DNA from 3 places in the Lactococcus protaetiae genome. Region 3 is predicted to be linked to each of the others. Evidence: predicted binding sites of a transcription regulator. Region 3 holds the regulator's gene; each other region holds the start of a gene.

Region 1 (11,321 bases), 310 kb from region 3:
CAAGGGATGAGCTAGATATTTTTCTGTCAGTGCTGACAGAACTCGCTATTACTGATATACATTTTGCTGGAGATATTTCTAATACGTTTCGTTCGTTGACTGTTCCTTTTTTGCAACAATTGGCTACTGACAGGAATCTGTCAGTGACTTATAATCTTGGAAATCATGATATGGTTGGTTTGTCAGAAAAAGAAATTTCCGAGCATGATTTTCAGGTAAAAATGTTTGGTAAAACTGCTTTTGTAAGTTTTCACGGATGGTATGATTATTCATTTCTTAGAGGCAATTTTGATGTCAAAAAGGTGGTTGCTTTTAAAAATTCTTTTTATTTTGACCGAAAGATTAAACGAGCATTTGATGATGTAAAAACAACTGAACTGATACTGACAAAACTCGAAAATTTGCTGACAGAACTGTCAGTGCAAGCTGATGTGGAGAGAATTATTGTCAGTACACACTTTGTTCCTCATCAGCATTTTATTATCAACACACGTTATGAAAAATTTGCCAGATTCAATGCTTATCTGGGTTCACAGCATTTTCATGAGATTTTTTTGAAATTTCCTAAAGTGTCTGATGTCATCTTTGGACATATTCATCATCGAATGATGGTTGTCAGTACTGACAAAATCAATTATCATGCACGTCCGCTTGGGTATACTTATGAATGGGAAATGGTCAGTCAATTTTTGGAGCTTTACCCACAGTACAAAATTCCTGAAATTTGGCATTTGCGTAAGCGTTATCAGGAAATTAAAGATTTACCTGAATGGAAAGAATTTCGTAAGCAACATCTTGCTGACGAATTTTTGTCAGCACTGACCATATTTGATTTTTGATTGAAGTGATTATTTCATTGGTGGACCCACCAATGATAGGGCACAACCTCACATCAAAGATATGAGGTCCTTCGTTATCCATTCGCTCTATCTCCGCTTCGCTACACTGTCGATTTCACTAAGCCACTAAAGTGGCAAGTTCAAATCGCAATCAACTAAAGTCGCAGGGCGAAGCAGAGCTTGCTATTTCGCCTTATCACTTTGCCTTTTGCTCTTACTGCTTTAGGCAGGACAGCGTAGACCGTTCGTAGAACGGCGTGCGGAGCACGTAGCGAGTTGCGACAGCGCAGTGAAACGGAGATAGAGCGAATGAACAGCGTATCCCAAAGGGCAGAGATCGCACGCACTTGCTAGGTTAAATGCTTGACAATTTTATTCAAAAATTTATAATAGCAGAATGAAATACTTTATTGGTGGTTTAACTTGGCGCCTTATTGCCTTTTGTCTTGCAACGTATGTTCTTTTGCATCCTACTTTGATTGCTTTTCTTTATGCAAATAATCCTCATTTCGATGTTCAGCGCGGTGGAAAATTAGGAGTTTTTATCACTTTTTTACTTGTCGCTACTTATTTTGGGCGTGATATTATCCTCATGATTCATGATAAATTTTTGGAAAGTCGTAAAAATTCTTCTGATAAGCAGTGATGTCAGGTTTTACAAGCGGAAGATTTTTCTGTGACATTCTGAACTTACAATTTTCTCAAAAATATGATAAAATAATAAACGAGAACTTTGAATTGAGAAAGTTGGTACAGCTCCTTGAAAATACCAAAAGAAGGCGACTTTATCACGATTCAAAGCTATAAACATGATGGGAGCCTGCATCGCACTTGGCGCGATACAATGGTTCTGAAAACAAATGAAAATTCAATTATTGGGGTGAATGACCACACGCTCGTGACCGAGAGCGACGACCGCCGTTGGGTGACACGTGAGCCTGCGATTGTTTATTTCCACAAAAAGTTTTGGTTTAACATCATTGCTATGATTCGTGAGGAAGGCGTCAGCTACTACTGCAATCTAGCGAGTCCCTTCGTCCTTGATAACGAAGCGCTGAAATACATTGATTACGACCTTGATGTGAAAGTCTTCAAAGACGGTGAAAAAAAGCTGCTTGACGTTGAAGAATATGAACGTCACCGTCGTCAAATGCGCTATCCAAAGGAAATTGATTATGTTTTAAAAGAAAATGTGAAAATTCTTGTTGACTGGATTAACAATGAAAAAGGACCATTTTCTAAGGAATATGTTGAGATTTGGTATGATCGTTATCATCAGTTAAAAAAATAACTCTGTCAGTACTGACAGAGTTATTTTTATCAAAACAAGTGTATGCTAACATCTCCTTAGGCGATGAAGCAACACTATGTTTTGAATTTCATCCAACATAAATTCAACAAGAGTGTTTGCTCTCGTTGGATAAGTCTTGACTTCATTAACTTTTTTGTTCTATCTGCTCTCTTGCTTGCCTGCGATAACCTAAAGTATAAAAGCCTGCAACAAAAATTGCTCCTCCGATAATATTACCAGCATAAACAAAGATAAAATTACGACCAAAATCAAGCCAAGTCGCCCCATGTTCAAAAATAGCTGCTGGAATAACAAACGCATTTGCTACGCTATGCTGAAAACCAATTGCGACAAAAGCCATAATCGGAAACCAAACTGCCAAAAGTTTTCCTGCTGCATCTTTTGCACCATAGCACATCCACATTGCAATGCCGACAAACCAATTACAACCTATGCCAGAGAGGATTTCTTGATACCAGCTTGCACCAATTTTTCCTTGTGCCAGACTAAAAAGTTCTTCGCGAAAAACTCCGCTACTTGTCAATCCAACCAAGTGTCCGAAAACGAAAGCAACAAAAATTGCCCCAAGTACATTAAAAATTGTGATGACCACCCAATTTTTTATTAAATCAGCAAATTTGACCTTTTTAGCGAAAAATGATGTTGAAACCGCAGTCATATTTGACGTAATCAATTCTCCACCACCCAACAAGATGACAATCAATCCAATGGGGAAAACACTTGCTCCAATTAGGCTTGCAAGGCTACCCAAAGGTTCCGCTACACTCGCCACAGCCCGAATGTAAAGCAAATAACCAAAGGAAATCATTGCTCCACCAATAAAACCAAGCACTGCTTTTTCTAAAAACGGTCGCTTCACTTTTTCCTGTCCGTGGTGAATAGTTGCTGACAGAATTTCTGCCGGATTCATCATGATAAAATTTCTCCTGAAAATATAATTTATAAAAACAACTTGTTTATTCTATCACAAAATTTAGCGAAATGCTTAGAAATACTGTAAAAACGCGATTATACAACGCTTCGTCGCTTATGATACTCCTTCTCTATCCTTACTTTACAAAATCACAAGTGGATAAAAAATCAAAAAGCTGTCAGAGTACTGACAGCTTTTTATTCCATATCTCATTTCAGAATCTTGGTACTACTAACCACCAATCAAATCACGTCTGCGATAACCGACAAAACCAATCACAATCATCAGTACTGACAGAATCAAAATTACTGACACACTGCCCCAATCCATCTTATCAACAGGAAGTTTTGGGATATAATCGTAAATACTCAATTTTTCAATCCATTGAGGTAAATCAAGAATATGTCCAAGATAACTCATAAAGAGTAAGAAACCAAGATAGACCCAAATTGCGCCTGAAGCTCGTGGAATAAAAGCCACAAGTAAACTTAGAAGTGCAACAACAAATACAATTCCGACTATCCAAATCATCCCAGGTTTCATTACATCAGCAAAACTTAAAGCATTTTTATTTCCTAACTGTTCAACATAAATACCAAGCACAGCCAGAAATTGTGCGACAACACTTCCAATAATTGCAGTCAACACATAGGTCAGATAAACTTTCAACCTAGAAATCGGCAAAGCATAAAGTTGTTCTTGACGATTCTTCCGTTCCTCGGCAGTCATCCGAGAGAGTAAAATCACTGCAAAAGCAGATACTAAAATGGACAAAATAGAAAACAAAGTAACCATAAAGTTTCCAGTAATCGCATCTGTCGCTGTTGCATTTCCTATAAAAATCTGCTTAACCAGCTCATTGCCACTGATAAATTGATCCATTTGTCCAAACATTGAGCCATAAACCAAGCCCAAGACAAAGACAGCCAATAGCCAACCAATAATCATCTTTTTTTGCAAGCTTAGCACCAAACCAGGTAAACTGAGCAGCGTTCTTTTAGCATGAGCACGTCCACGTCCTTCAGGCAAATAACCAGCGTTCACATCGCGTTTAATTTCGAGCATATAGGCAAGTGCCAACATCAGTATCGAAAAGATAAGCGTTAGCCCAACACCTAGCCAAGATTCATGACCTGTTGCATAAGGAAATCCAAGATAGCCCCATGAAAGTGGATTGAACCATCCTGCTTGAGGTGCACCTACATCTGTTCCCATTCGTATCACATAAAGAAGTCCTAGAAGACCAAAAGTTGTTCCTTTAGCTCCACCAGCATCTGGAAAAATCTGAGCAAAGAACAGTGCAACCATTCCCCACATTAATCCTTGTGCTGAAGTGCTACTCGCAAACAACAAATTACTAGAAAGATTATTCAAACCGTCAACATTTTGCGCTTGAATAGAGAATGCGAGCAAAAGTGCCATCACAATGTGCAACAACACAAGCTCAATCACAACTGCTGTTGTATTTGATAATTTACCAATAGAAAATGAGCGAAAAAGCTCTGCTATCCCATCATCTTCTTCCTTACGCGTTCGATTAACCACATAGATAATTGAGATAATGGCAAAAGTAATCGCCGTAATCAAAGTCATCGTTTGTCCAAAGATAGGTCCTAAAGTGTACGCACTTGGATTTTTAATTGGTGTTGCACCGAAAAGTCCCAACATCGCTGGATTTTTTACAAACATGGTATACATTGTTGCTGCTGTTGCTGGGCTTGAAGCAACTTCCATCTTGCCTGCACCAGATGCTGCAAATGCTAACATCCCTAGCACCCAAAATATTAATTTTAGCCAATCACGTTTTAGGAGTGATTTGAACAGCGCCCCGTTTTATAAAGCGGTTTATTCATTATTTTCATCTCCCAACTTTTTATTCATAGTGACGCATAAATAAATCTTCAAGCGTTGGTGGCATAGATTCAAGTTTTTTCACACCATATTGTGTAATCGTTGATAATATTTCATCTACTTTATCACTATCAGCTTGGAAGCTTGCTTTTGTGCCATCAATTTTTAAGTCATGAACAGAGCTAAGGGTTTCAAGACCTGTCGGAACTTGCCCTGTTTCAATCTTATATTGATAACGCGTTAAATGTCGCAAATCCTCAAGACTACCAGTTTCTACGATTTCACCTTTACGGATGACTGCAACACGGTCTGCCAGCTTTTCAACTTCAGACAAGATATGACTTGATAAAAGAATCGCTTTCCCTGCAGCTTTAAGCCTTCCAACTTCTTCCTGAAAAATCGCCTCCATCAATGGGTCAAGTCCAGAAGTTGGTTCGTCAAAAATATATAGTTCAGCATCGCTTGATAGCGCTGCAATAAGTGCAATCTTTTGTCGATTTCCTTTAGAATAAGACCGAGCTTTTTTCTTTGGGTCTAACTCGAATTTTTTAATTAATTCATCTCGTTTAGCCGCATTTCCTTTACCATGAAGCTTCAAAAAAAGATCAATAATCTCTCCTCCTGATAGATTGGGCCAGAGATAAACATCACCTGGAACATAGGCAATTTGCTTATGAATCTCAATGGCATCTGTCCAGACATCTTTTCCAAATATTTTGGCTGAGCCACCATTTGCACGGATAATACCAAGCAAAGTCCTAATCGTTGTTGATTTACCAGCACCGTTAGGTCCGATGTAGCCGAGCACCTCTCCAGCATTGACATCAAAACTTACATCTTTGAGCGCTTGAAACTTACCAAAGTTTTTTTGAAGCCCTTTTACTTCGACTACTTTTACCATAATTAAGTCCTCCATAAGGATAATTTCATTGTTTATAAAGTAATTTATGAACTAAACTTAACTTTATAGTTCATATTGTACTCTTTTCCTTGAATTAGTTCAACAAAAAAGCTATAATTTTTTATAGAAAATAGATTTGTCAGTACTGACAGTTTTTTGTCAGTAAGATTGGAAAGGTTTTCCTCATGAATCAAACAGAAAAAAAGAAAAAAGCCATTTTAGACACGACTTTTACATTGTTGAATGAAAAAGAAATTAAAGAAATCACTGTTGATGAAATTGCTCAAAAAGCAGTAGTGTCAAAGGTTACATTATTTAAGTATTATAAAAATAAAAATCATTTAATGAACATTGTCATTATGCACGCCTTTGAAAATATGGCAGCACAAGTTGAAGAAATCATTCAAAGCGATCTGAACTTTGAAGAAACTTATGAGGGAATCACCCAAATGAAGCTAAAACAGCTTGAGCATTATTCTCCGATATTTTCTCAAAATTTGATGACACAATACTCTGAAAGTCCTGATTTTTTCGATACCGATGCTGTCACGGTGCAGATGAAAATTTATGATAAACTTTTTCAAAAAGGACAGGATGAAGGTAAAATTTCAAAAGACTTCACCAAAGATGACTTCCTATTTCTTGTCAATATCTTCATCTCAGGAATGAAAGGTTTATCCGCAGATTACCTATTTCAAAAAACTGGGATACTTACCCGCTTTTTCATTAATGGACTAAAATAGTTCTCCATTAATAAAACTTGATAAATCAAAATAAAAAAATGGGATTTTCCCATTTTTTTATATCTGTCAGTACTGACAAAAACCAATCAGTATGCTGACAGTCTCAATTTTATCAAAGCAAGTGCGTGGCGCAGCGAAGATAGCGACTAGAGAAAATGGACAAATGTTTTATGAAACTCCTACTGATACTGTTTAATTTCTAAATGTTCCATTTAGAAATTAAAGTTTGCGTTACACGCAAACCACTTCTTGCGCGAGCGCAAGGCAGTATCTTTGCAGTTCATCGCATTGTTATACATATATCATAGACGCAGCATTTAGCCCGTATAAACACCTGAGTTTTTAAGTTCTTTTGCAACTTCAACAAGTTTGCGTAGACGATGATTGACCCCCGATTTTCCAAGTGGTGGATCTAAAAGTTCTCCCAACTCTTTAAGCGTAGCTTCTGGATTTTCAAGACGTAATTTAGCAACTACGGTAAGTTGCGTGGGAAGTTGTTCAAGTTCTTTTTTTTCGTTTAAAAAATGAATGGCTTCAATCACTTCTTGGCTTGCTGCAACTGACTTAGCAATATTTGCATTTTCAAAATTAGACTGACGATTCGCAAGACCTCGCATTTCTCGAATCATCTTAGCATCCTCAAATTTAAGGCGTGCCTGCATTGCTCCGATTAATGTTAAAAAATCCATGATTTCTTCTGCTTTAGAAAGGTATAAAATCCAGCGATTTTTTCGTTCAATGACTCTAGCATTTAGCTCAAATTTTCTAAAAATCTCCTGCAGGTCTTCTGCGTGTTCTTGATAAACATTAGCAATAGAGAGTTGGTATTCGCCTTTTTCTGGATTATGAAGACTTCCAGAAGATAAAAAAGCTCCTCGTAGATAATCACGGCTCATCAGATTATCATTTTTTACAAAATCAGGAACACCATTATCCAGCATCAACGCATCTGCAAGACTCAATTCATCAAGAAGCTCCGTAGCACCATCTTCAATAAATACAGTATAAACTCTATTTTTTGACAAGGTTGTTTTTTGGTGGACACGAATTTCTGCACGAATTTCATAAAGTTCAAGCAACATTTGATAGATATATTTGGCAGTCCCCGCATTTTCAGTTGCAATAGATAAGGTCAAACCACCAGAAATACCAACCGAACCATTCATTCGGACAAGAGCTAAAAGGGTGCCAGTCGTTGCAAGATTACGGGTTAACTCTTTTTTGACATCACTTGTAAAACTCATTTTTTAACTCTTTTCATTCATTTTTGTTATTGGAGCTGTGAAATCAACTCGCTTTACCTTTGATGCCGAGCATGAACAGCCTGCCTCTCCACTTTGCTACACCATCTATTGCAGAGGAAGCAATCGCAGCTTATATCAGCGTAGTTCGACAAAAAAGCAGAGTAGAGTTGTCCTCATTGTCACTGACAGAAGTTTTTGAAAGCATTATCAATTCTGTCAGCACGCTGACAGAAAAAATTCTACTTACAGTTCATCAATCTTTTATCTGTTGCTGAGAAATAGCAATAATCTCTTGCGCTACCGCTTCACCATCATGAAACGCTCCACCATCACGAAGCTCCAAAAAATTATTTGATACAATATTAACTTTTTCAGCTTTGAGTGCTTCAAAATCATGTTCAACCTGAACAAGATACTCATCAAATTTATTAGTATTCATATACTCTTCTGGTACTTTTTCAATATTTACAAGTACAGTATCAATGACATTTGTTCCTAAATGTTCATGCAACACGCGCACATGGTCTGCATCAGTAAAATACTCCGTTTCACCACGTTGTGTCATAATATTGCATACATAAATGATTTTTGCTTTCGTTTTCCAAAGCGCTTCACAGATTTCGGGAATTACAATATTTGGCAAGATAGACGTAAAAAGTGAACCAGGTCCCAGTACGATTGTATCTGCTTCCATGATAGACTTTACAACATTTCTTGAAGCAACAGGTGTATTCCCCGTTGCCGTTTCAGTTAGATAAACATGGTCAATCAATCCTTTATGACCGGCAATATGACTCTCACCAGCCACTTCATAACCATCCTTAAAAACAGCGTGCAAAGTCAGTGCAGCATCTGATGAGGGGTAGATTTTACCATCAACATGAAAAAATTTCGCTAATGATTGAATGGCTCGATAAGTTGAGCCTTGCATTTCAGAAATAGCAGCAATAATCAAATTTCCCAACGGATGTCCAGCAAGCTCCCCATCTGCCTCATCAAAGCGATATTGTAAAATATCGGCATAAAATTTTGGCATATCAGACATTGCAATCAAAACATTTCGTAAATCGCCCGGTGGTGCAATACTTACAGCCGAGCGAATTCGTCCAGATGAGCCTCCATCATCTGCCACTGTCACAATCGCTGTTAAATCAACTTTTTCTTTTCTCAATGCTCTCAGAACGACAGGAATACCAGTGCCGCCTCCAATTACAACTATTTTGGGCTTACTCATGAACGATTTACCGTTTCCTTCCTACGGTCTTTGTCACGATGGCTTGTATTCAAATGCCAATGTTCTTGAAGGGTTTTTGATACCCGCTCTGCAAAAGCTACAGAGCGATGTTGACCGCCCGTACATCCAAATGCAATTGTTAGAACAGATTTTCCTTCTTTTTGGTAAGCAGGCAAGATTGGAACTAACATTTTCATAAGATTTTGATAAAATTCCTCAGATTGCGGATGGTTCATGACATAGTCATAAACCTCTTCATCCGTTCCATTTTTATCACGAAGTGTTGGAATATAATGAGGATTAGGTAAGAAGCGAACATCAAAAACCAAATCTGCATCTAATGGAAGACCATATTTAAAGCCAAAAGACATCACTTCAATCCGAAAAGTTGAAGCAACACTCATTGAAAATTGTTGCAAAATTTTAGAACGCAAATTACGAGGGGTCAATTCACTCGTATCAATAACCACTTCCGCTAAATTTTTCAAATCACTCAAAATTTCGCGTTCTTTGGTAATTCCATCCAAAGTTCTACCGTCAATAGCCAGCGGATGACTCCGTCTGGTTTCTTTGTAGCGCGAAACAAGTTCTGAATCATTTGCATCCAAAAACAATAGTTTAAAATTAATTTGTGAATTGTCTGAAAGCTCTGTCACGATACTATATAAATGGTCAAAAAAGCTTCTCGAACGCATATCAACAACCATTGCAACTTTGTCAATTTTATTGTCAGGCATATTCAATAATTCAACAAATTTCTCAATCAAGGTCGGCGGCATATTATCAACTGTAAAATATCCCATGTCCTCAAACGACTGGATTGCCACAGTTTTACCAGCTCCTGACATCCCTGTAATGATAACAACATTAAGTTCTTTACTCATTTGTTAGGTTCCTCTCATTTTTGTCTTTGAAATGACTATCCCTCATCTTGAAAAACATCATCTCTCTTTTTTACTCACTGACAGATTTCTGTCAGTACTGACAACATTCTATTCATTCACTTATGACTCAATATCATTCAAGTCTAATATGAAAAACGCAAACCCTTTGGAAAATAATTTTTAACGACACCATTAACAAATTTGGCAAAACCCAAACCATTTCCGTTAATAACAAGCTGCACCCATCCGTTACTGATCGTTTCATTAATCGCTAGAGTCTCTCCAGCAACATATTTTCTAAATTGTTCTTCATTAATTTCTAATGTTCGCACCACTTCTTCTGGTCTCAACGCCAAACCTAGAGCAAAAGAAGGTTCAAAACGATTTTTCTTAAAAACTCCCAAATGCAAACCATTACGAGCAATCTTTAACTTAGATAAATCAGGCAAAGCCTCTGGTAAAAAATATAAATTATCACCAAAAACCTGTAAAATACCCGCTGACAAAAAATCTGTCAGTAAGCTTTTCTTATAAAACTCATCCATAATTTCTTTTGTTCATTGGTCAGTTTAGATTTACCAACTTTAACTTTTTTGTCAGTAACTTTATCACGTCTGTCATTAAATTTAGCAATAAATTGTCCTTCTCCTAGAAAATGATGAGGCCAACAACGCACAACCTCTGGCATATCAATTCCCTCTGATTGTCCATTTATTTTCGGAATATTCGTCAGTGTCATGGTAGGATAATTTTCTAATACCCATCTCACAATATCCTCATTTTCTTCCTCAGACCATGTGCACGTTGAGTAAATTAATGCCCCACCAGGAGCTAGCATTTGCATGGCTTCCCCAACGATTTCGCGCTGTAAATTCGCACATTTCTGAGGATAATCACTAGACCAATACTGTATTGCATCAGAATCTTTACGAAACATTCCTTCACCAGAACACGGAGCATCTAGTATAATAGCATCAAAATATTGCGTAAAAACCTTAGCTAGTCTCTTGGGACTTTCATTAAGAACAACTACATTTCTAGCACCAAATCTTTCAATATTTTCCACCAAAATTTTACTTCGTTTATGAGAAATCTCATTTGAAACTAATAATCCTTCATTTCCCAAAAAACTAAGTAAATGGGTGGATTTACCTCCCGGTGCTGCACACAAATCAAGCACTTTCATCCCTGGCTGAATCCCAGCACTTTCAACAACCACCTGTGCCGCAGGTTCTTGAGAATAGACGAGACCGCATACGTGTTCAACTGACTTACCAGAGACTTTCCCATAATATCCAAAAGAACTTTCAGAAATAGCTTCATAGTCTCTACTTTCAATACTACTCAAGTTTTTTAAAGGGTTTATCCGAAAGCCACTCACTGCTTCTCTATCAAAACTT
Region 2 (11,321 bases), 120 kb from region 3:
AATAAAACGAGCAGTTATTCCAGTATAGAAAAAGAGAAATTTAGGAAGAATTATGGAACAAGAACAACATAGAAATATCAAAGCCTCTTGGTTTTTTAAGTGGTTTATCAATAATAAAGTTGTTGCAGGACTATCTATTTTTTTACTCCTGCTATTAAATATATTTTTGCTTAACAAAGTTGGATTCCTGTTTAGACCTATTGGAGATTTCATCACGATTATCTCACTTCCTTTAGTTCTCGCAGCAGTATTCTATTATCTTCTCAATCCTATTGTTGATTTTTTTGAAAAACGGAAAATTCCACGTTTAGCAAGTATTGTCGTGCTTTTTGTGATTATTATTGCGCTAATTGTCTGGGGATTAATTGTAGCAATCCCCAACATTATTGATGGCGTAGAAAAATTTGCTTCTTCGGTGCCTCACTATGTCAACATTGCGCAAGATGAAGTTAATAATTTACTTCGTAATCCACGATTCAAACAGTTCCGCCCACAAGCAGACCAGTTTGCAGATTCTATCGGTAATCAGCTTATTGACTGGTCTAAAACATTTTCTGCAACAGCTGTAACTTCGCTGACAAGTATCATTGGAAAAACGACAAGTGTTTTGATTTCTTTAATTATTTTCCCATTTGTTCTCTTTTATCTCCTTCGAGATGGGAAAAACTTAAATCACTTTGTCACTCACCTTCTACCTAATAATTGGCGTAAAGATACTTCAAAAGTATTACACGAAATCAATAGTCAATTGTCAAATTATGTCCGCGGACAAATTTTGGTTGCGATTGTTGTAGCGATTATGTTTATGATTGGTCTACCTATCGTAGGTTTGCGCTATGCTATTCCACTTGCTATCACTGCAGGTTTCCTAAATCTAGTTCCGTTTTTAGGGTCATTTCTTGCAGCAATTCCAATGCTCATTGTTGGTTTAGCCATTGGTGGACCTTTCATGTTAGTGAAAGTATTGATTGTTATCGTTATTGAGCAAACAATTGAAGGACGTTTTGTTTCACCACTTATTCTTGGAAAACAACTAGCTGTCCACCCTATTACGATTTTATTTGTCTTGCTTACAGCAGGGAAAATTTTCGGGGTTTGGGGTGTTTTACTCGGAATCCCATTTTACGCAGCAATAAAAGTTATTGTCGTTCATTTTTATTGGTGGTATCGAGAAATTTCAGTGCTTTATAGAGAAGAGGTCGGTCAAGAAGAGTTTGAAGACTAATATGATTCAAGTCAACCACTTTTGGAGCTTGAGAAATACAGATTTAACTTAGCACGCACTATCTCCGCTTCGCTGTCGATTCTCGCTACGGCACGAACGTGCCTAGTCGAAGTCGCAACTCGCTACATGCTTCGCACGCCGTTCTACGAACTCTCTATGCAACTTCGTTGCTCCGCTGTCCTTTTGCTTAACTGCTAAAGCAGTAAGAGCAAAAGGCAAAGCGATAAGGCGAAGTGACGAGCTCTGCTTTTGTTCTACTTAGCGCAATCGACTAAAGTCGCAAGACCACTTCGCCTTGCGACTTTAGTCGATTGCGATTTGAACTTGCCACTTTAGTGGCTTAGTGAAATCGACAGCGAAGCGGAGGTGTGACCTCATATCTTTGATGTCAGACTGTTGCAGCTTTAGCTGCGTACAGGTCGCTTAGTTGTTACACCTAGAGGTTGTATCCTAACATTGGTGGGGCGAAAGAATCCCCCACCAATGAAGTAATCACTTCAAAAGAAAGGAATTCAAATGTCTTATTCAGAAGATACGATTGATTTTTTACACCAAGGCGATTTGATTGGAATGCAAAATTCGCTTGCTAAAGCACTAAAAAACGATGATGATGAGCTACTCTCAGACCTTGCAGAATATTTACAGATGATGGGATTCATTGATGAAAGTCAGCAAATTTATGATAAAATCATGCAAAATCATCCAGAGTCAACAGACTATCTGATTAATCTCGCTGAAATCGCTGAGGATAATGGTAACTTAGACGAGGCTCTAAATTATCTCTATCAAATTCCCTCACAGGATGAAAACTATGTTGCTGCTCTTGTCAAGATTGCTGATTTATACCAATTTGATGGAGACTTTGAGACAGCAATCTCTAAGCTAGAAGAAGCTCGTGAATATTCAGATTCCCCGCTGATTACTTTTGCTCTTGCTGAATCTTACTATGCTCAAGGAGACTATCAAGCTGCAATCACTGAATATGCTAAACTTTCTGAACGTAAAATTTTACATGATACAAAAATTTCAATTTACCAAAGAATAGGCGATTCTTATGCCCAATTAGGTAATTTTGAAAATGCCATTTCTTTCTTAGAAAAATCATTTGAATTTGATAAAAAAGCAGAAACGCTATACGAGATTGCACTTTTATACGGAGAAATTCATAACGAATCACGCGCAATTTCTGCGTTTAAAAAATTAGAGAAAATGGACGTTGATTTTTTGAGTTACGAGCTTGCTTATGCTCAAACTTTGGAAGAAAATCAACAGTTTGAAGAATCGTTAAATATGGCAGAAAAAGGGTTGCAAAAAAATCCTAATTCTGTTCCACTCTTACATTTCGCTTCAAAGATAAGCTTTAAATTAAAAAATGCTGAAGCAGCTGAGCATTATCTTATGGAAGCGTTAAACTTTCCTGAATTACATGATGAAACGGTCTTTTTACTCGCAAATCTATATTTTAACGAAGATGATTTCGAAGCCGTTATAAATTTACAATCTCTATTAGAGGAAGAACATCCACTTGCTCAATGGCTCTTTGCAAGTAGTTATAAAGCGCTTGAAAAAGACCTAGAAGCAAGTAAATTATACGAAGAATTAATGCTGACGAGCCTGTCAGAGAATCCTGAATTTTTGTCAGACTATATCGAATTTTTGCGTGAAATCGGTCAAGCAGATAAAGCCAAATCACTCATTGCGCAATACTTAGATTTAGTTCCAGATGATGAAGAAATGAGAATATTACTTTCTGAATACCAAGAATAAAAGGAAGCAGTATAATAATAACCTGTCAGCGTACTGACAGGTTTTATCTAAATTGCGATTAATTGTAAAAGCATAAAAGTTCTGATAGAATTGAAATGAAGTAGTCTGAAATTATTTGATGATTATAATATAAACTTATAAAGAATGAGAGAAGTCATGTCTGATAAAAAATTTGGCGCAGATTTAATTGTAGATAGTCTAATTAATCATAATGTAAAATATGTTTTTGGTATTCCAGGAGCAAAAATTGACCGTGTTTTTGACCTTTTAGAAAATGAAAAAGGACCAAAACTTGTCGTGACTCGTCACGAACAAGGAGCAGCTTTTATGGCACAAGCTGTAGGACGTCTTACAGGTGAGCCTGGAGTAGCTGTTGTAACCAGTGGACCAGGAGTTTCAAACCTTGCTACTCCGCTACTGACTGCTACATCTGAAGGAGACGCAATCCTTGCTATTGGCGGTCAAGTTAAACGTAGTGATAGACTGAAGCGCGCTCATCAATCAATGGATAATGCGGCTATGATGCAAGCTGCCACTAAGTATTCGGCAGAAGTTCTTGATCCTACGACACTCTCTGAAACAATTGCAAATGCCTATCGGATTGCAAAAACTGGTCGTCCAGGTGCAACATTCTTGTCTATTCCACAAGATGTGACAGACTCGGAAGTTACACTTAAAGCGATTAAACCATTATCTGACCCCAAAATGGGAAATGCTTCAATTGATGATATTAATTACCTTGCACAAGCAATTAAAAATGCTGTTTTACCTGTTATTCTTGTTGGTGCTGGTGCCTCAGATGCAAAAGTAGCTTTATCATTACGTAACTTACTTACTCATGTAAATATTCCTGTTGTTGAAACTTTCCAAGGGGCTGGTGTCATTTCGCGTGACTTAGAGCATACATTCTATGGTCGGATTGGACTTTTCCGCAATCAACCAGGAGATATGCTTTTGAAACGCTCAGACTTAGTCATTGCAGTAGGCTATGACCCAATTGAGTATGAGGCTCGTAACTGGAATGCCGAGATTGATAGCCGTATCATTGTTATTGATAATGCCATTGCTGAGATTGATACTTATTACCAACCAGAGCGTGAACTCATTGGTGACATTGCAGCAACACTTGATAACCTTTTGCCAGCTGTACGTGGCTATCAAATTCCTGAAGGAACGAAAGAATATCTTGATGGACTACATGAAGTAGCAGAACAACATGAGTTTGATACCGAAAATACAGTTGAAGGTCGTATGCATCCACTTGACCTCGTAACAACATTTCAAGAGATTGTAAAAGATGACGAAACTGTCACTGTTGATGTAGGTTCTCTCTATATCTGGATGGCGCGTCATTTCAAATCCTATGAACCACGTCATTTGCTCTTCTCAAATGGGATGCAGACTCTTGGAGTAGCACTTCCGTGGGCTATTACTGCAGCTCTTCTTCGTCCTGGGAAAAAAGTTTATTCGCACTCAGGTGATGGTGGGTTCCTTTTCACGGGGCAAGAACTTGAAACAGCAGTTCGTTTAAACCTTCCAATCATTCAAATTATTTGGAATGATGGTCACTATGACATGGTTAAATTCCAAGAAGAAATGAAATATGGACGTTCAGCCGCAGTTGATTTTGGTTTCGTTGACTATGTAAAATATGCAGAATCTATGGGAGCCAAAGGGTATCGTGCGCATACAAAAGAAGAACTGACTGAAATCCTTAAATCAATTCCTGATACAACTGGACCTGTTGTAATTGATGTTCCACTTGACTATTCAGATAACAGCAAATTAGCTGAAAAATTGCTACCAGAAGAATTCTATTGATCCATCCAAAAATAATAAAAAATGTCAAACTACTAAATTAAAAGTTCTGTTCATCCAGAACTTTTTTATATTAAACCCCTCTTGAATATTCAAGAGGGGTAATCTCAATCAGGAAACTTTTTCAATTAAAGCAAGCGCATCGTTTACTTCATCTTCTGATAAGTGATGAGAAGTGATGTAACGGTTATTAGGGTGAATACGACACTCATGAGAACAGCTTCCTAAGTATTTTATTTCGTTTTCTTCAGATGAAAGAATACGGCGATTACACTCTGGATTGGCACAATTGATATAACGTTCACAAGGGCTACCATCAAACCAGTCACGTCCAACGATAATATGTTCTTTTTGATTGATAGATACAGCGATACGACTGTCAAATACATACATCTGACCATCCCACAAGTCTCCTTGAACTTCAGGGTCTTTACCGTAAGTAGCAATTCCACCATGAAGTTGCCCTACATCCTTAAAACCCTCTCGAACGAGCCATCCAGAAAACTTTTCACATCGAATTCCACCTGTACAATAAGTTAAAATACGTTTTTCCATAAATTGTTCTTTATTATCACGAATCCATTGAGGAAGTTCGCGAAAATTACGAATTTCAGGACGAATGGCACCTCGGAAATGTCCGAGGTCAAACTCATAATCATTTCTAGCATCAATGACTACTGTATCTTCATCTAACATCGCTTCACGAAACTCTTTTGGAGTAAGATAGTCACCAGTCAGGTCCAGAGGATTGATATCATCATCAAGGCTTAAATTCACAAGTTCTGGTCTATAACGGACGTGCATTTTCTTAAAGGCATGTTCTTCAGTTTCGTCAATTTTGAATACCATTTTAGAAAAACGAGAGTCAGCGTTCATAAGTTTCATATAAGCATCAGTTTGTTCAACTGTTCCTGAAACTGTCCCATTGATTCCTTCATCAGCAACAAGAATTCTTCCTTTGAGACCGATTTTCTTACACTCTAATAGATGGTGTTCAGCAAAAGCTGCACCATCTTCAATTGGAACGTATTTATAATATAGTAGTACTCGATAATCTTGAGTCATTATTATTCTCCTTAGGGGTTTATTGATTACAATATAATCCAGATACAATTTAACCATTTTTCTTTAATCCAAAGCAAAGAAAATGCTTGTGCCTTTGCTAACAAAGTTTTTGATTTAGTAGCATTATCCTTCGTTTTCAGATAATATTCTCATATTATTAATTTTTATTGTGACAACATCAGTATTTTTTCGTAAATAATAATATACGAGTCTCACTTCACAATTCGTGGGGAGTTTATATCAACCAATAGGACTGGTGTTAATTATAATTAGTTAATAAAAAATTCGGAGGAACTATGATAACAAATTTCGATTTATTTCGTTGGAAAAATGCTGGAATGACCAATTTAGGAGTGAATAAACTACTAAAATTTTATAGAAAATGTGAAATGAAGATGAGTTTACGTCAAATGGCGCAAGTTGCACAAATCAAATCTATCTCAAATTTCATTGAATCCTATAAAAATCAGAATGTTAAAGAACTGAGAGAGAAGTACAAGAAATTTTCATCTTTTTCCATTCTTGATGAAAATTACCCAGAAAGGTTAAAAGAAATCTATAATCCTCCTGTTTTAATTTTTTATCAGGGAAATATAGAATTACTTAAAACACCTAAAGTTGCGTTTGTCGGAAGTCGCGAATCAACACCAAACGGTGTTAAAGCTGTTCAAAAATTAATCAAGGAACTCAATCAGAGTTTCACGATTGTCAGTGGATTAGCAAAAGGAATTGATGCTGCAAGTCATATTTCTGCTATTAAAAATCAAACATCAACTATTGCTGTTATAGGAACAGGATTGGATATTTTTTACCCTACTGAGAACCGAAAAATACAAGAATATCTCTCAAAAAAACAGCTTATTCTTTCTGAATATGCACCTGGAGAAAAACCTCTCAAATATCATTTTCCCGAACGTAATCGTATTATCGCAGGTCTATCAAGAGGTGTCGTGGTTGTTGAAGCAAAATTAAGAAGTGGTAGCTTAATTACGTGTGAGCGAGCTTTGGAAGAGGGAAGGGATGTCTTTGCTGTACCTGGAAATATCGCTGATGGTTTTTCTGACGGCTGTAATTATCTTATTCAACAGGGGGCTAAATTAGTTTTTAAAGGACAAGATATTTTAGGAGAGTATACGTATTAATAAAAAAACGTTAAAACATTTATATATCAAAGGATTACACCTTTTTTTAAAATAAAAAATATAATGAGTTTTCCTATAAGAAAATGAAATAACTTGACATATTGAAAAAAACACTTTATTATGGTGGAAGTATCAAATTTTCATTAGGAATAAATATATGCCAACAGCAATTAAAAATAAAACAAAAACTACATCTAAGAAAAAGGTAACTAGAAAAAAAGTTACCCCAGGGAAAAATCTCGTTATTGTAGAGTCCCCTGCCAAAGCTAAAACAATTGAAAAATATCTTGGTCGCAATTATAAAGTTGTAGCCAGTGTGGGACATATTCGTGACCTCAAAAAGTCTTCAATGTCTGTTGATATTGAACACGACTATGAACCACAATATATCAATATCAGAGGGAAAGCTCCTCTAATAAATTCACTAAAAAAAGAAGCTAAAGCGGCTAAAGCTGTTTATCTCGCGAGTGACCCGGACCGTGAAGGTGAGGCAATTTCATGGCATTTAGCACATATTCTTGACTTACCACTTGAGGAAAAAAATCGTGTCGTCTTTAATGAAATTACAAAAGATGCCGTGAAAAATGCTTTCAAAGAACCACGCCAAATTGACGTAGATCTTGTTGATGCCCAGCAAGCACGCCGCGTACTTGACCGTCTGGTTGGTTATTCAATCAGTCCAATCTTATGGAAAAAAGTTAAAAAAGGGTTATCTGCAGGACGTGTCCAATCCATTGCACTAAAACTTATTGTAGACCGAGAAAATGAAATCAATGCTTTTATTCCTCAAGAATACTGGACAATTGATGGTGAATTTAAAAAAGGAACTAAAAAATTTAAAGCATCATTTTGGGGAATTGATGGTAAAAAACGTGCGCTTGATAACAATGAAGACGTCATAGAAGTGATGCAACGTTTGGATGGCCCAGACTTTAATGTCGATAAAGTAGAGAGAAAAGAACGTAGAAGAAACGCACCTCTTCCTTATACAACTTCGTCTATGCAACAAGATGCAGCAAATAAAATTAATTTTCGAACACGAAAAACAATGATGGTTGCTCAACAACTCTATGAAGGTCTCACACTAGGAAGTCAAGGACATCAAGGGCTGATTACCTATATGCGTACGGACTCTACTCGGATTTCTCCTGTGGCTCAGAATGCTGCCCATAATTATATTGCTGACAAATTCGGCGAAAAATATAGTAAGCATGGTTCAAAAGTTAAAAACGCTGCAAGTGCACAAGATGCTCATGAGGCAATTCGTCCGTCAAATGTCTTTAATACACCAGAACTCATCGCTAAATATTTAGATAAAGATCAGCTCAAACTTTATACACTTATTTGGAATCGTTTTGTTGCTAGTCAAATGACCGCCGCCGTTTTTGATACTATGAAAGTGAATTTATCACAAAACGGTGTTACCTTTGTCGCTAATGGTTCGCAAGTGAAATTTGACGGTTACCTCACTATTTATAATGACTCTGATAAGTCAAATATGCTTCCTGAAATGGAAGAAAATGAAACCGTTAAGAAAGTTTCTACAAAACCTGAACAACACTTTACGCAACCCCCTGCACGATATTCTGAAGCTACTTTAATTAAGACATTAGAAGAAAATGGGGTTGGACGTCCATCGACGTATGCTCCAACATTAGAAACAATACAGAAACGGTATTACGTAAGGTTGGTTACAAAACGTTTTGAACCTACCGAATTGGGAGAAATTGTAAATAAACTTATTGTTGAATTTTTCCCTAATATTGTAAATACTGAGTTTACTGCTGAAATGGAAAAAGACCTTGATGAAGTTGAGGAAGGTAAACGTAAATGGGTTGAAGTTGTTGACCAATTTTATAAGCCATTTGCTAAGGAGCTTAACAATGCAGAAGAAGGTATGGAAAAAATTCAAATCAAGGATGAACCTGCTGGATTCAACTGTGATGTTTGTGGTAGCCCAATGGTAATCAAGCTCGGGCGTTTTGGTAAGTTCTATGCTTGTAGTAATTTTCCAGATTGTCGTAACACAAAAGCAATCGTCAAAGATATTGGTGTGAAATGTCCTATATGTCATGAGGGAAATATCATTGAGCGTAAAACTAAGAAAAATCGCCTTTTCTATGGTTGCGACCGGTATCCAGATTGCGATTTTACAAGTTGGGATAAGCCTATTGGTCGGGATTGCCCTAAATCTGGTGATTTTCTTGTTGAGAAAAAAGTACGAGGTGGCGGTAAACAAGTTGTATGTTCCAATACTGAGTGTGATTATCAAGAAGAAAAACAAAAATAAAAAAGCTAGTTTTTTACAACTTAGCTTTTAGTGAGAACTCTTAGAAGGTTGAAAAAGCTGAAAATTTTAGCTTTTTTTGCTACAATAAAGGAATGAAAAAAACACATATCAATGTTATTGGAGCGGGTCTCGCAGGCTCTGAGGCGGCTTACCAAATTGCTAAACGTGGTATCCCAGTTAAACTTTATGAAATGCGTGGAGTGAAGCCTACCCCTCAGCATAAAACTGATAAATTTGCAGAACTTGTCTGTTCTAATTCTTTTCGTGGTGCATCAATCACAAATGCAGTAGGATTATTAAAAGAAGAAATGAGAAGACTTGATTCAGTAATCATGCAGGGAGCGCAGGCGACACAAGTACCTGCAGGTGGTGCATTAGCTGTAGACCGTGATGCTTTTTCTAACTTTGTTACCTCTCATGTTTCTGAGCATCCTTTAATTGAAGTATTCCGTGAAGAAATCACTGAACTTCCAGAAGATGAGATAACAATTATTGCAACAGGTCCCTTGACTTCAGATTGCTTAGCCGCAAAAATTCATGAACTTAATGGTGGTGATGGTTTTTATTTTTATGATGCTGCTGCTCCAATTATTGATGCAAATTCGATTGATTTTAACAAAGTCTACAAAAAATCTCGATACGATAAGGGAGAGGCTGATTATATCAACTGTCCTATGACTAAGGAAGAATTTCAAGCTTTTCAAGAAGCATTAATTACAGCAGAAGAAGCACCATTAAATTCTTTTGAAGATATGAAGGTTTTTGAGGGATGTATGCCTATCGAAGAAATGGCAAAACGTGGATATAAAACCATGCTTTTTGGTCCTATGAAACCGGTTGGCCTTGAGTATCCAGAGGATTATATGGGACCTCGTGATGGAGAATTTAAGACACCTTATGCAGTAGTACAACTTCGTCAAGATAATGCTAGCGCTTCACTTTATAATATCGTTGGTTTTCAAACTCATCTTAAATGGGGTGAACAAAAGCGCGTTTTTCGTATGATTCCAGGTCTTGAAAATGCTGAATTTGTACGTTTTGGTGTGATGCACAGAAACTCATATATGGATTCACCTCATTTACTTGAACAAACTTTTCAATCACGAAAACAAGAAAATATTTTTTTTGCTGGTCAAATGACAGGCGTTGAAGGTTATGTTGAGTCTGCAGCCTCTGGTTTGGTAGCTGGAATAAATGCTGCTCGTTTATTTAAAGGTGAAGAAACAATTATTTTCCCACAAACAACCGCAATCGGAAGTTTACCTTATTATATCACTCATGCTGATAGTAAACATTTTCAGCCGATGAATGTCACTTTCGGAATTGTTGAAGAGCTAGATGGACCGCGCATTCGTGACAAAAAGGAACGGTATGCAAAAGTAGCTGAAAGGGCGCTAAGAGATTTAGAAAAAACAATCTCATTAAGTAAGTAAACTTGATTGAAGTGACTACTCATTGGTGGGGAATTCTTTCTCCCCTACCAAATAGAGGTGGGGGAATTGCCACTCCGACTAGGTTCTTTAGCACCATAGCAAGGATGGACAGCGTGGCCCAAAGGGCAGAGATAGCAGCACTTGCTGAGTTAAAAAAGTGTTCTATTTCGATTTTGAACAGAATAATGTGAACACAAAAGTCTATTAGATAATGCTAATAGACTTTTTTTGAGGTAAAATACAGTATTTTGTTGACAATTTAAAATATTAAGAGTATTATAATATAAATTAACAAAAGAGGAACTTGAAATGACATACAAACAATTTTCATTGTTGTTGATCAAGGTGGGCCTACATTAGCTATCAATTTGGCTAAAATGTGTAGGTCCTGTTTGGCGATAGTCATTTCGAGGACCAGAGAGACGTCCTCAAGGACGTCTTTTTTGTTTTTAATATTTTAAAAAAGGAAGAAAAGAACATGAGGAAAATTGAATTTTTTGACACTACGCTCAGAGATGGAGAGCAAACACCGGGAGTTAGCTTCTCGATTACAGAAAAAGTAGCCATTGCTAAACAGCTAG
Region 3 (11,321 bases):
ACTTATCAGATGAGTGCAATCTTTACTCAATTGGGATTACCTCAAGATAGTCATGTTTCTAATGTGAGATATAATTACACCTATGCTCCCGCAGGAATGTATGCGAGTAATATGGCGTTAAATTTCACGATACAAAGTGGTTATGTGGGGAAAGTCACGAATACTGTGGTTTATAAAATATCTGGTTATAATGCAGCGGGTCAACCAGTAACCATTGATACTACATCTAATTCTACAAACCCTAGTAACGTTGTTGGAGCAAGAACAGCAGAAATAGTTGCTCGTCCAGTACCGAGTCCTCCAGTTGCAACTTCCAAGATTAGTTTTGACACAAATAATAATGGAGTTGTAAATTTGGGAGCTAATCGTGTGACAGGTAACTTTGGAAATATCAACACATCAACCTCAAATATGAACGGTCCATTTACAGCAGTGGTTATCTTACCTAAGGGTGTAACAGTTAATACAGTAAATCCCAGCTATCAGCTAAGGAGTGCGATTGGTAACTCATGGGATAGCGCAACGACAGATGGAAATAATGCTAATGGTACTGTTAAGATACTTTCTACAAATTATAATGGTACAGGGCAGGAACAAGTTTTAATTAGTTGGACAAGTGATAGTATTTTACAACCAGGCCAAGCTCTATGGTACGGTTTTAATGTAAACATCGACAGTACAGCTTCCTCCCCTATCCAACTCTATACTTTTGGGGCATCAAGTGATACAAACCTCACAGTTCCTACTGCTCCAAGTAAAATAACGGATTCGTTCTTGTTGACAGATAACGGTTCAGATGATATTGCAAAAACAGCAGATATCAATAACAATGGTAGCAGTACAGATAAGTTGGTTAAATCAGGCAATCAATATACGGTATTGAGTAACTATGGTTTAAATGTTCAAAAGCAAGTACAGGGGAATTTGGATTCAGGATACTCTACCTTTGGTCATGTTTCACCTGGTGGGACAATTGATTATAAAATAGCCTTGACTACACGTAATCCAAATCAGACACTTACTAACTTTGTCTTTGTAGATGTACTTCCATCTGTGGGAGATTTAGGGATTACGGACAATACTGCTAGAGGTTCTCAATTTACTCCTATTTTGACGGGACCTATTAGTTTACCTAGTTCTTGGAATAGTCATGTTACAGTTTATTATTCTACAGCTAAAAATCCCTCTCGTTCAGATTTAACAGCTAATGTGGCTTATCCTAATACAACGACTCAATTGACAGACCCGAGTGGAGTTCAGACCGCCAATTGGCAAAGTGCTAGTCAAGTAACGGATTGGTCTCAAATTCATAGCTATATGATTAAACAAAACGCTGGAGATACGTGGAGTAATATTTCTAATTTGATTTATACTTTCACGATGCAAGCTCCAACGGTAGCTCAACTTATCTCAGCAGGAGAAACAAGCGCCCTTGCAACTAATGTTTCAGGAGACCCTACAAGTAATCCAACAAATCGGGCAGCTTGGAATTCCTTTGCTTATCAGGAAAATACTTCCCAAGTTATTGAACCAATCAAAGTTGGGGTTGCAATGGAAAACTATACAGGTGATGTATACTTGCTTAAATTTGAAACAGGTACAACTGTGGATACGGATAGTGATGGAAAACCAGATATTGACTCTAATTATCATTTGACTAAGGGAAATCCTTTGTCTGGTGCAGTCTTTGATTTGGTTGATGCGAGCGGGAAAACAGTAGGAACTGCAACAACAGACCAATACGGTCAAATTCATTTTAGTAATGTTTGGTATGGAGATTATACTCTTGTAGAAACAAAAGCTCCTGCAGGGTATGAACTGTTGAAAAAACCAATTCCTGTCACGGTTTCATCGTCAAATAATGGTGTTACAGTAGCATTTGCAGGTGATAGTCCACAAACTGTTCTTCCTAGCACAGGAGGTGATGGATCAAACCAAGTGCCACTAATTGTAGCAAGTAGTTTAGGACTTGTAGGACTAATTACACTAGGTGCAGGATACCTCATCCAAAACAAGAGAAAGAAAGGAGAGGAAAATGATGTTATTGAATAAAATAAAAATTTCAACTGCTTTTAAAATACTTTTGTTCATTTCATTTCTCTTTTTCAGTTTTGTTTCTAAAAACTTGACCTTTGCAGATACATCAACTCCTGATACTTCGTTGACAATTGTGAAATATAAACTTTCTGAATCGCAGCTTCAAAATTCTAATTTACCGAAGCATCCAACAGGGTCGATTTTGGGAGCTAATGAAGCTAAAGACTCATCGGGAAATGATTTAACAATAATGTCAGGGGTTCAGTATAAGATTGATGAGGTCATACCAAGTAATGATGAGAATGTACCGTTTGAAATTGCTCCTAACAATCATTCTCAAGTGATTACTACAGATGGTGAGGGACAAGCAACGATTACGCTTCCAGCAGGAATATATAGAGTAACAGAACTTCAAGGAGCGGGGATTCAGAATCCCGCGGCACCTGTTATCGTTCAACTTCCAATGACTTTACAAAACGGTCAGATTTTGAATCACGTTTATCTCTATCCAAAATCTAGTGTCATATCTCCTCAAAAAGAAACAACATCTTCAAGAGCTAAGGAAATAAGTAACATTCCGCAAACTTCTGGAAGTGAAAGTTCTTTATATCCTATTTATATCGCTTTATTCATAGTGATTTGTGCAGGATTATATGGTCTGTTTATCATCAAGTCTAAGCACTATACTAAATAATGATAAAAAGGAGGAAGAGTAGAGCAGGTGTCATGATTAATTTGAAAAATTTGCATGCTCTGATGATAATACTCTTACTATTTCTTTCTCCTTTTTATCTATCTTTTTTAACAAGTTTTTATTGTTAGATTCTATATTAATGATTATCACAGGAAGAAATTCTTCTTGTGGTAATGAATGGAATAATATCAGTAATTATTTTATTCATTACCACAAGAAAAGGGGAAACGATGAGAAAGAAAAAAATTCCAGTATTGCTAGTTGCCGCAATTATCTTTATTTTTGTTGGTATTGGTGCATTAGTGTACCCTATTGTAGGAGATTATTTTGCAAATCAACAGCGCTCAACAGCTGTTGCTCATTATGATAATCGATTAGAAAAAATTTCTAAATCAGATATTGAACAAAAATTAAAGGATGCTCAGGAATATAATGATAATATTTTTGCTCAACAGCAAGGAGAAGTCGCACCTTATCCTAATATCAAGTATAAAAACACAATTAATGTTGGTGGAGTTATGGCAACGCTAGATATTCCAGCGATTGATATTAAAAATATGCCTGTTTTTCATGGCACGAATGAATTGACTTTGAATGACGGATTGGGGCATTTTCAGCCTTCATCAGTTCCGATTGGAGGAAAAAATACTCGTGCTGTTATTGCAGGACATTCTGGACTACAAAATCAGGTATTGTTCACAAATGTGCGGAATCTTCAGGTAGGAGATATTTTCTACATTAATGTTTTAAAGAAAAAATTGGCTTATCAGATTCAATCTATGGACGAAGTTCTACCTTCTCAGGTAGATAAAGTTAAGATTATTCCTGGTAAAGATATGGTTACTTTGGTTACTTGCACTCCGCCAGGAATCAATACTTATCGTCTTTTGGTAAATGGGGTTCGTATCCCGTATAGTAAAGCTCAAAAAGAAAAAGTAACTCATCGAGATATGTTCAGCTATACTAAGGTGGTTATTGCTTCATTGAGTCTTTGTATTCTTTTATTTATTATTATCTTGATTTTATACCGTATATTAAAAGGTCAATATAATCAAGCGGTTAAAATGATGAATGAAGGGAATCGAGAAACTTCAGAAAAAAGGCTGCGCAGGTTATTTAAAGCAGTCAAAATCCTTTTTATCACGCTAATTATCGTGATGGTTGCAGTTTTAGGATTTACTATTTATGGCTACACACAGATTCAACATCAGAGGCAGATGAATAGTATTGAGGTAGGGAAGACAGAACAGCTCTCAAATTATAATTTAGATAAGATTAATCGTGCTAATTATACAGAGTCAGATGTCACATCTGTTGGGATTGGAAATTATGCTGAGGCTAAGATAAATTTTAATCAAACAGTCAATGATTGGGGTGTTGGGAAAATAGTAATCCCTAGTCAACAAATTAATCTTCCAATATTGGCTGGGATGAATAATGATAATTTATTGAATGGTGCAGCTACGTATAGTGTTCAGCAGCAGTTGGGAAAGGGAAATTATGTTTTGCTTGCACACAATATTCCTAATAACAAAGGAGAGTCAAGTCCAGTTCTTTTGGGAAAAATCAATAAGTTAAAAAAGGGAGATGTGATTTATGCCTCAGATTTCAAAAATGTTTATGTTTATAAAGTTACGACAAATCAGGTCGTTAAGGAAACTGAGACACAATATATTGAACAGCCACAAGATAGGAGAAGTGGGGCAATGATTACTCTTATTCGTTGTGAAGGTGGAATGGGAACTCAATTTCGTCGTGTTGTACAGGGAGATTTGGTGAAAAAAGAGTCATTAAATCAACTAGATAACGAACGTTTAAAGGATTTGGGGATGAGCAGAACGGCATCTAAGTTATCTAGCGAAATATATACTGGCTCTAGTTATTCGTCAATTACTGTTTTAGGGATGAGGATTGCAGCGGCTATTATTAATAATCCGATGCAAACTCTTATTCCTATTGTGTTACTTTTGATGGTTCCTATTCTTTTTTTAAATTTACTTTGAGTTTTGCGCTAGAGAAGAAGTGATAGGAGTGATAAAGGAGTCAGAGATTTATGGGCAATCTTGAAAAACAAAAAGAAATCAATGAACGAATAAAAGCGATTAAGAAAGTCATTCAGCGTTATAGAATCCCAATTTTAAGGCTTTCAGAAAAAATAGATTATCCGGGAACGATAGTGGCTGATGTTTTGTTTTTTAGAAAAAAAGCTGGGGATGATTTTTTGGAAAAGGTTGAAAAAGGATTGGAGGGGATTATTAGAGAAAACAGAAACTTGAATGTGATGACGAAGCAACATGATAGAGAAGAAAAAACTAAGGATTCATTTGAAAATTTAGGTTTTTTAGATTCAAAAGTTCCAGTAAAGTTTGGTGTAAAAATAAGGCGTATTCGCTATACGTTGAAATATTCAAAGGAGGAATTTGGTGAAAAACTTTCTCCAAGTTTATCAGTTCGTATTATCGATGAAATGGAAAATAACCAATTTGTTCCATCGCTAAGTTACCTTATCCAAATTGCAGATATGGGAAATGTGACATTAGACTGGCTTTTAAGAGATTAATGGCTTAAAGGAAGTATTTTAGGAGAGAGTGTGTGAATTCTGTCAGCACTTTTAAGTTAAAAAATAGTTCAATTATGAAAATTATGGAATTTAGACATCTCTGTAATTAGATTTATGTCTATGTTTTTTAATTGGTTTAACAAAAAAAGAATCACTTTATTGGCGATTCTTTTTATTACGGCTTGTCTATTTTTATTTATTGTCATTCATGAAGAAAAGCAATGTTTGAAGCTCTTTAGTGAGATCAATAGATTGAACAACAACATCTGATGGGACACGAAGGCGAATAGGCGCGAAATTTAGAATTCCTTTGATACCAGCTTTAATCAAAATATCAACGACTTCCTGAGCGTCTTCTTTTCTAACAGAAAGAATAGCAGTTTTAATATCTGATTTTTTTACATTTTTCTCTAAATCAGAAATATTAAAGATTGGGATACCATCGTCTGTCTGTGTACCCACTAATGGATTTCCAGAAATGTCATAGGCTTGAGTAATTCTCATTTTATTGCGTTCTTGGAAGTGGTAGTGAAGCAATGCTCGCCCGAGATTTCCCACCCCAATCAGTGCCAAATGTGTTTCTTGGTCTTGACCAAGTAATTCGCCGAAAAAGTCGCGTAATGCTTGTGTTTCATAACCATAACCACGGCGCCCAAGTTCACCGAAAAGAGAGAAGTCTCGACGGATTGTTGCAGCATCTACACCAATTTTTTCAGAAATCAATTGCGAATTGGTCCGTGTGATATTTTCCTCAACCAGATTTTTAAATAAACGATAATACTGAGGAAGACGTTTTGCGGTTGCTTTTGGTAAAGTTTTATTTAATTTAGTGTCAGTCATTTTTTTCTCCGTATAAAATGTGTATTTTAGCACATTTCATCTTAAATTTTTATTTCAAGAGTTAAATCTGTTTCTTTTGTGATAATTTTACCAAAAGTTTGTGAAATTATCAACCAAAAATAACGGAAGTGAATTATGACCGTTATTGTCAGCGCTGACAATGTGTTGTCAGACGAATAAATAATATAAATGAAGCATAAAAAAACTGTCAGCATACTGACAGTTTTTCTGTAATTAATTAGTGATTCAAATTAACCTGACTATCACTGACAGAAATTTTAAGGGCTTGATTCAAATTACCATCAGTAAAGGGAAAGCTTTGGCGCTGATGACTCACATGGAGTGCGCTATCTTGTCCATCAATCATCAGACCAGCTACCTTAGGATAATTTAATGTGAGTCGGCTATCATTAAGTGTCCACGTGCCAGATTTTTTGACAGTAAGTGCGCTTGTATCAAAAGCAGAATCATTGGCACTGACATTAAAGAGATTGGTCTGTAAGTTGGTCAGCATGAGGTGCGAGTCTGTCCCTTTAGAAATAAGGGTTGAAAATTGACTGTCTGAAATCTCAAGATGACTATCTGAGAAGTTAAGTACTGCCGGAGAAGCTACGGATAAATGACGAGCAGTCAACCTGGTATCACGAAACTGACCTGAAAAATTTTTCAAAGAAAAATGTTCTAGTGTTATTGTTGTATCAGAAAGTTGTAATTGTAAAGATTTAATCTGATTTTTGTCAGGAAGTGTGATGATTAACGACTCTTTTTGAGCAGAAGCAAAAGATAAAGTTGGACCTTTAAAACCAGTTGATTTTGTCTGAATGATTGCATTTTTTCCTTGAGAAGTAATCATTGTATTACGGTCAAGTAGGCGTGACTCAACTTTAAACTCAGAACCTTCTTTAAACGATACATTGACATCTGACGCATTAATTTTAAGATTTTCTACAGAGGAATTGAGAGTTTGATGAGCGACAATCATCTTGCTAAGTTGTGGATGACCATTTTTCCAGATGATACTTCTATGCGCTCCCATCCCGAATCCGATGAGTCCGAGTGCGCAACCTAAAACCAAAAGCACAGCACCAGCTATCATAAGATTTTTAAATTTCATCAAATTGCTCCCCTCACCTTAATATTCGATTTTTTTGTTAATTTGTAACCGATCCATTTGATAAATTTCATAAATAAATTAAACAAAATATGGGTAAATTCGAGTGTTAACGGAGTAAAAATAAATCCAAGACCGATAGCAACAAAAGCAATCCCTGTGAAGAAGATGAAAGTTATCAAACTCTGTGCGAGAATTCCAAAAGCAGAAATCAGAGTAAAAAATCCACTAAAAATCAGAGCAATTACTGTAATATAGCAAGAGAATAATAAGGCGAAAAGCACAATGCAGCAAGCAAATAAAACAAGAAAAAGACTTAAAGCGACAGGAAGCAACAAGGGAGAGGCAAAGAGTCCGAGAACAATCAACCAAACCAATTGCAATCTGTGTTTGGGGTTTTGAGGCTGAACAGCTGTACTATTTTCATCATCATGTTCTAAGAAATAGGTCATTTTGAGTGCTTGAGCAAATTTTTTTGGTGTTCCATATTTTTCTATAATTTGTTCTAAAGTGAGGTTTGCATCAAGAAAATATTCTTCATAGTATTCCAAAAGTTCAATGGTTTCTTTTTGAGGAATACCCGACAGGTGTTTTTGAACCTCATTAAGATAGTTATTCATCTGTTTCTCCTAACATTTCATCAATAATTTGTCGAAAGTTCTTCCAATCTTCTGTAATTTTTTTGAGTTCATCTTTTCCATCGGAAGTGATTCTGTAATAACGTCTCATTCTTCCTTCAAAAGGAACATCATAGGTTTCAAGTAATTCATTTTTTTTGAGACGACGGAGTACAGGATACATTGTTGATTCGCTTATAGGAAGCCGTTCTTGGACATTTTTTGTGATAATGTACCCATAAAGGTCTTCTTGATTAAGTAAGGCTAAAACGGTGCCGTCAAGTAAAAGACTTGGGATTTGAATTTCCATAGATTTCCTTTCTATATCGTTTATAATACTATATTATATGAAATATAGTATAAAGTCAAATTATTATGTGATACTTAAAACGTTTTCAAATGTATTCTTTTAATGATAAAATAGAATTACGATAGAAACAAAGATTTTCAGGAATCAGTGATCATTTAGTTAAGGAGAAAATATGATTAAACTTTATCTTAGTAGTTCTTGCACATCGTGTAGAAAAGCGAGAAAATGGTTACAAACTCATGGTATCGCGTTTAGAGAAATTAAATTATCACCAAATTTGCTGAGTAAGGAGGATTTAATCGGGATGTTATCCTTATCAGAAAATGGTTTTGAAGATATTATTTCTAGTCGAAGCAAGAAATACTTGGAAGTTGTTTATGATTTTGGAAATTTACACCTCGATGAAGCTATCGCTTTAATCCAAAGAGAGCCAAGATTTTTGAAGAGACCACTTATTTTAGATGAAAGACAATTACTGATTGGTTATAATAAAGAAAAAATTCGTAGTTTTATTCCTACGGAAGCACGTAGAGTTGCCTTGAAATCAAGAATGGTTCTAGCTTAAGCGTGGGGAAATGAGCAAATAGACTTACCAATATGAGTAAGTCTATTTTAATTTCGCAAAAATCTAGCTTTGTCTTTGCTTATATCTCCATATCGAAAAGAAAGAGAATCATAATTACTGATTAAATAATTGCTTCTTCAATGATGAGTTAGAAAAAGAGTACCAAAAGCCGATTTGAAATGATATAATTAATACGAGTGCCTGACAGCTAAAAATAGAAGTAAAGCTAATCCGTCGTGGATAAACGCCAATAAATGAGTCCTGTGGTATGAAGTCAAGACTTATTCAGTGGGAGTTTCGTAAAACATTTGTCCATTTTCTCTAGTCGCTATCTTCGCTGCGCTACGCTGTCCGTTTGCTTAGCTGTTAAAGCAGCAAGAGCAAAAGGCAATGCGACTGATAAAAGGGCAACTCACCACTGAATTTAAGATACAACCTCTAGGTGTAACAACTCAGCGACCTGTACGCAGCTAAAGCTGCAACAGTCTGCTTAACATCTTCGATATGGGGTCACACCGTAGCGAAGCTTCGTTATCCATTCGCTCTATCTCCACTTTGCTTCGCTGTCGATTTCACTAAGCCACTAAAGTGGCAAGTTCAAATCGCAATCAACTAAAGTCGCAAGGCGAAGTGGTCTTGTCCCTGAAGCCTAAGTGCTAAAGCACTAACGCCCTAGGGCAGTCGGACGAAATTCAAAGTTGGTGCTGCTTCATCCCCTACATAAGAGGTAGGGGTGTTGCGATTGCGACTGGGTGCTTCAGCGCCTTAGCGAGCATCGACAGCGTAGCCCAAAAGGGCGGAGATAGCACGCATTTACTTCGATAATATCCTACTGGATATTAAAATGAAACTAGCATACTTCAAAAAGTTAAAGGACATCGTTTTATGAAGAGGTTTAAATAGAATTATGATTTTACTACAAGGAAATGGCATCGCTCGTACTTTTGGTGGCGATGTTTTATTTAAAGATATTAATTTTAGTTTGCAAGATAAGTCGCGTATGGCTTTGGTTGGACGAAATGGTGCTGGAAAATCCACCTTATTAAAAATTATTGCTGGAGTTGAGGAGCCAAGTGCAGGAACGATTTCAAAAGTTAGAGATTTGTCAATGAACTATCTTGCACAGGATACGGGGTTAAACTCGGATTTAACGATTTTTGATGAGATGCTAACAGTTTTTGAAAAACTACGTCAGATGGAAAAACAGCTTCGTCAGATGGAAATGCAGATGGGAGAACTAGAGTCTAATGATTTAGCGGTTCTCATGGCACGATATGACTATCTCTCAGAAGAGTTTCGAATCTTAAATGGTTTTACCTATGAGGCAGAGATAAAGGCAGTATTGAATGGTTTTCGCTTTGATGAATTGATGTGGGATAGAAAAATTTCAAGCTTATCTGGGGGACAAAAAACACGACTTGCTTTAGCAAAAATGCTTTTGGAAAAGCCACAGTTGTTAATTTTAGATGAACCAACGAACCATTTGGATATTGAAACGCTGGCTTGGCTGGAAAATTATTTAAAAAATTATGACGGAAGTCTTTTGATTGTTAGTCACGATCGATATTTTTTGGATAAGGTTGTGAATGAGGTTTTAGAACTATCCAGAGGTGAATTGACGCGCTTTGTTGGAAATTATTCAAAATATGTTGAACTTCGTGAAGAAAAGTTACTTTCTGAAATTAAAAATTTTGAAAAACAACAAAAAGAAATTGCGAAATTAGAGGATTATGTAGCACGCAATCTTGCACGTGCTTCAACGACAAAAATGGCGCAATCTCGTCGGAAAAGGTTGGAAAAAATGGAGCGTCTGGACTCTCCTTCTGGAGATGAAAAGTCTGCACATGTTACTTTTATTCCCGAAAAATCTTCAGGTAATGTAGTTCTGACAGTGACAAATGCTGCGATTGGTTATCCTGATAAGGTGCTTTCAAAATCAATTAACCTTGATGAACGTAAAGGAGAAGCGATTGCTATTGTTGGCCCAAATGGGATTGGGAAAACAACACTTATTAAATCCATTATTGGTCAAATTCCTTTTATTTCGGGTGAGGCCAAGCTTGGTGCAAATGTGCTACTGGGTTACTACGATCAAGAGCAAGGACGTTTAACTCCATCTAATACTGTGCTTGACGAGTTATGGAATGAGCATCGGCTTCTTAATGAGGTCGAGATTCGCAATATGTTAGGAAATTTTTTATTCTCTGGTGAAGATGTGAAAAAGACGGTAGGAATGTTGTCCGGAGGTGAAAAAGCACGTTTATTATTAGCTAAATTGGCGATGAACCATGATAATTTTTTGATTTTGGATGAACCAACGAACCACTTGGATATTGATTCACGTGAGGTGCTTGAAAATGCTTTGATTGACTTTGCAGGAACGATTTTATTTGTCTCGCATGACCGTTATTTTATTAATCGCGTGGCAACAAAAGTGATTGAACTCTCAGCCAAGGGCAGTATGGAGTTTCTGGGCGACTATGATTATTACTTGGAAAAGAAAGAAGAAATTGAGTTTGCAAAGGAAGCGCTAGAAGGGCGAGAGTTTGTTGAATCAGCGAGTCAACAAGACTTTGCAGCACAAAAA

The links. The regulator Rex, encoded in region 3, represses fermentation and respiration genes when NADH is low (regulators of the CRP and FNR family bind a similar motif). The targets are predictions, from matches to a motif close to TTGTGAANTANTTCACAA.
Region 1: the regulator Rex is predicted to act here: its motif matches at 3,104-3,121, upstream of FLP15_RS09790 (formate/nitrite transporter family protein).
Region 2: the regulator Rex is predicted to act here: its motif matches at 5,962-5,979, upstream of trhO (oxygen-dependent tRNA uridine(34) hydroxylase TrhO).

What each region holds. Positions count from the first base shown of each region.
Region 1 covers NZ_CP041356.1:2,046,038-2,057,358, forward strand. Annotated here, with positions in the region: gene FLP15_RS09775 (metallophosphoesterase) at 1-839, shown strand, start outside; gene FLP15_RS09780 (hypothetical protein) at 1,237-1,485, shown strand; gene ntdP (nucleoside tri-diphosphate phosphatase) at 1,600-2,130, shown strand; gene FLP15_RS09790 (formate/nitrite transporter family protein) at 2,276-3,064, opposite strand; gene FLP15_RS09795 (ABC transporter permease) at 3,296-4,831, opposite strand; gene FLP15_RS09800 (ABC transporter ATP-binding protein) at 4,938-5,816, opposite strand; gene FLP15_RS09805 (TetR/AcrR family transcriptional regulator) at 6,002-6,559, shown strand; gene whiA (DNA-binding protein WhiA) at 6,877-7,803, opposite strand; gene FLP15_RS09815 (gluconeogenesis factor YvcK family protein) at 8,057-9,037, opposite strand; gene rapZ (RNase adapter RapZ) at 9,034-9,921, opposite strand; partial or broken gene FLP15_RS09825 (RsmF rRNA methyltransferase first C-terminal domain-containing protein) at 10,065-11,321, opposite strand, start outside.
Region 2 covers NZ_CP041356.1:1,849,000-1,860,320, reverse strand. Annotated here, with positions in the region: gene FLP15_RS08900 (AI-2E family transporter) at 53-1,225, shown strand; gene FLP15_RS08895 (tetratricopeptide repeat protein) at 1,742-2,992, shown strand; gene alsS (acetolactate synthase AlsS) at 3,149-4,813, shown strand; gene trhO (oxygen-dependent tRNA uridine(34) hydroxylase TrhO) at 4,922-5,875, opposite strand; gene dprA (DNA-processing protein DprA) at 6,175-7,017, shown strand; gene topA (type I DNA topoisomerase) at 7,175-9,307, shown strand; gene trmFO (methylenetetrahydrofolate--tRNA-(uracil(54)-C(5))-methyltransferase (FADH(2)-oxidizing) TrmFO) at 9,400-10,740, shown strand; gene FLP15_RS08865 (2-isopropylmalate synthase) at 11,219-11,321, shown strand, end outside.
Region 3 covers NZ_CP041356.1:1,733,730-1,745,050, forward strand. Annotated here, with positions in the region: gene FLP15_RS08380 (SpaA isopeptide-forming pilin-related protein) at 1-2,052, shown strand, start outside; gene FLP15_RS08385 (pilin N-terminal domain-containing protein) at 2,036-2,731, shown strand; gene FLP15_RS08390 (sortase family protein) at 2,962-4,734, shown strand; gene FLP15_RS08395 (helix-turn-helix domain-containing protein) at 4,785-5,291, shown strand; gene FLP15_RS08400 (redox-sensing transcriptional repressor Rex) at 5,484-6,131, opposite strand; gene FLP15_RS08405 (DUF4097 family beta strand repeat-containing protein) at 6,370-7,245, opposite strand; gene FLP15_RS08410 (DUF1700 domain-containing protein) at 7,245-7,862, opposite strand; gene FLP15_RS08415 (PadR family transcriptional regulator) at 7,855-8,169, opposite strand; gene FLP15_RS08420 (Spx/MgsR family RNA polymerase-binding regulatory protein) at 8,342-8,734, shown strand; gene FLP15_RS08425 (ABC-F family ATP-binding cassette domain-containing protein) at 9,642-11,321, shown strand, end outside.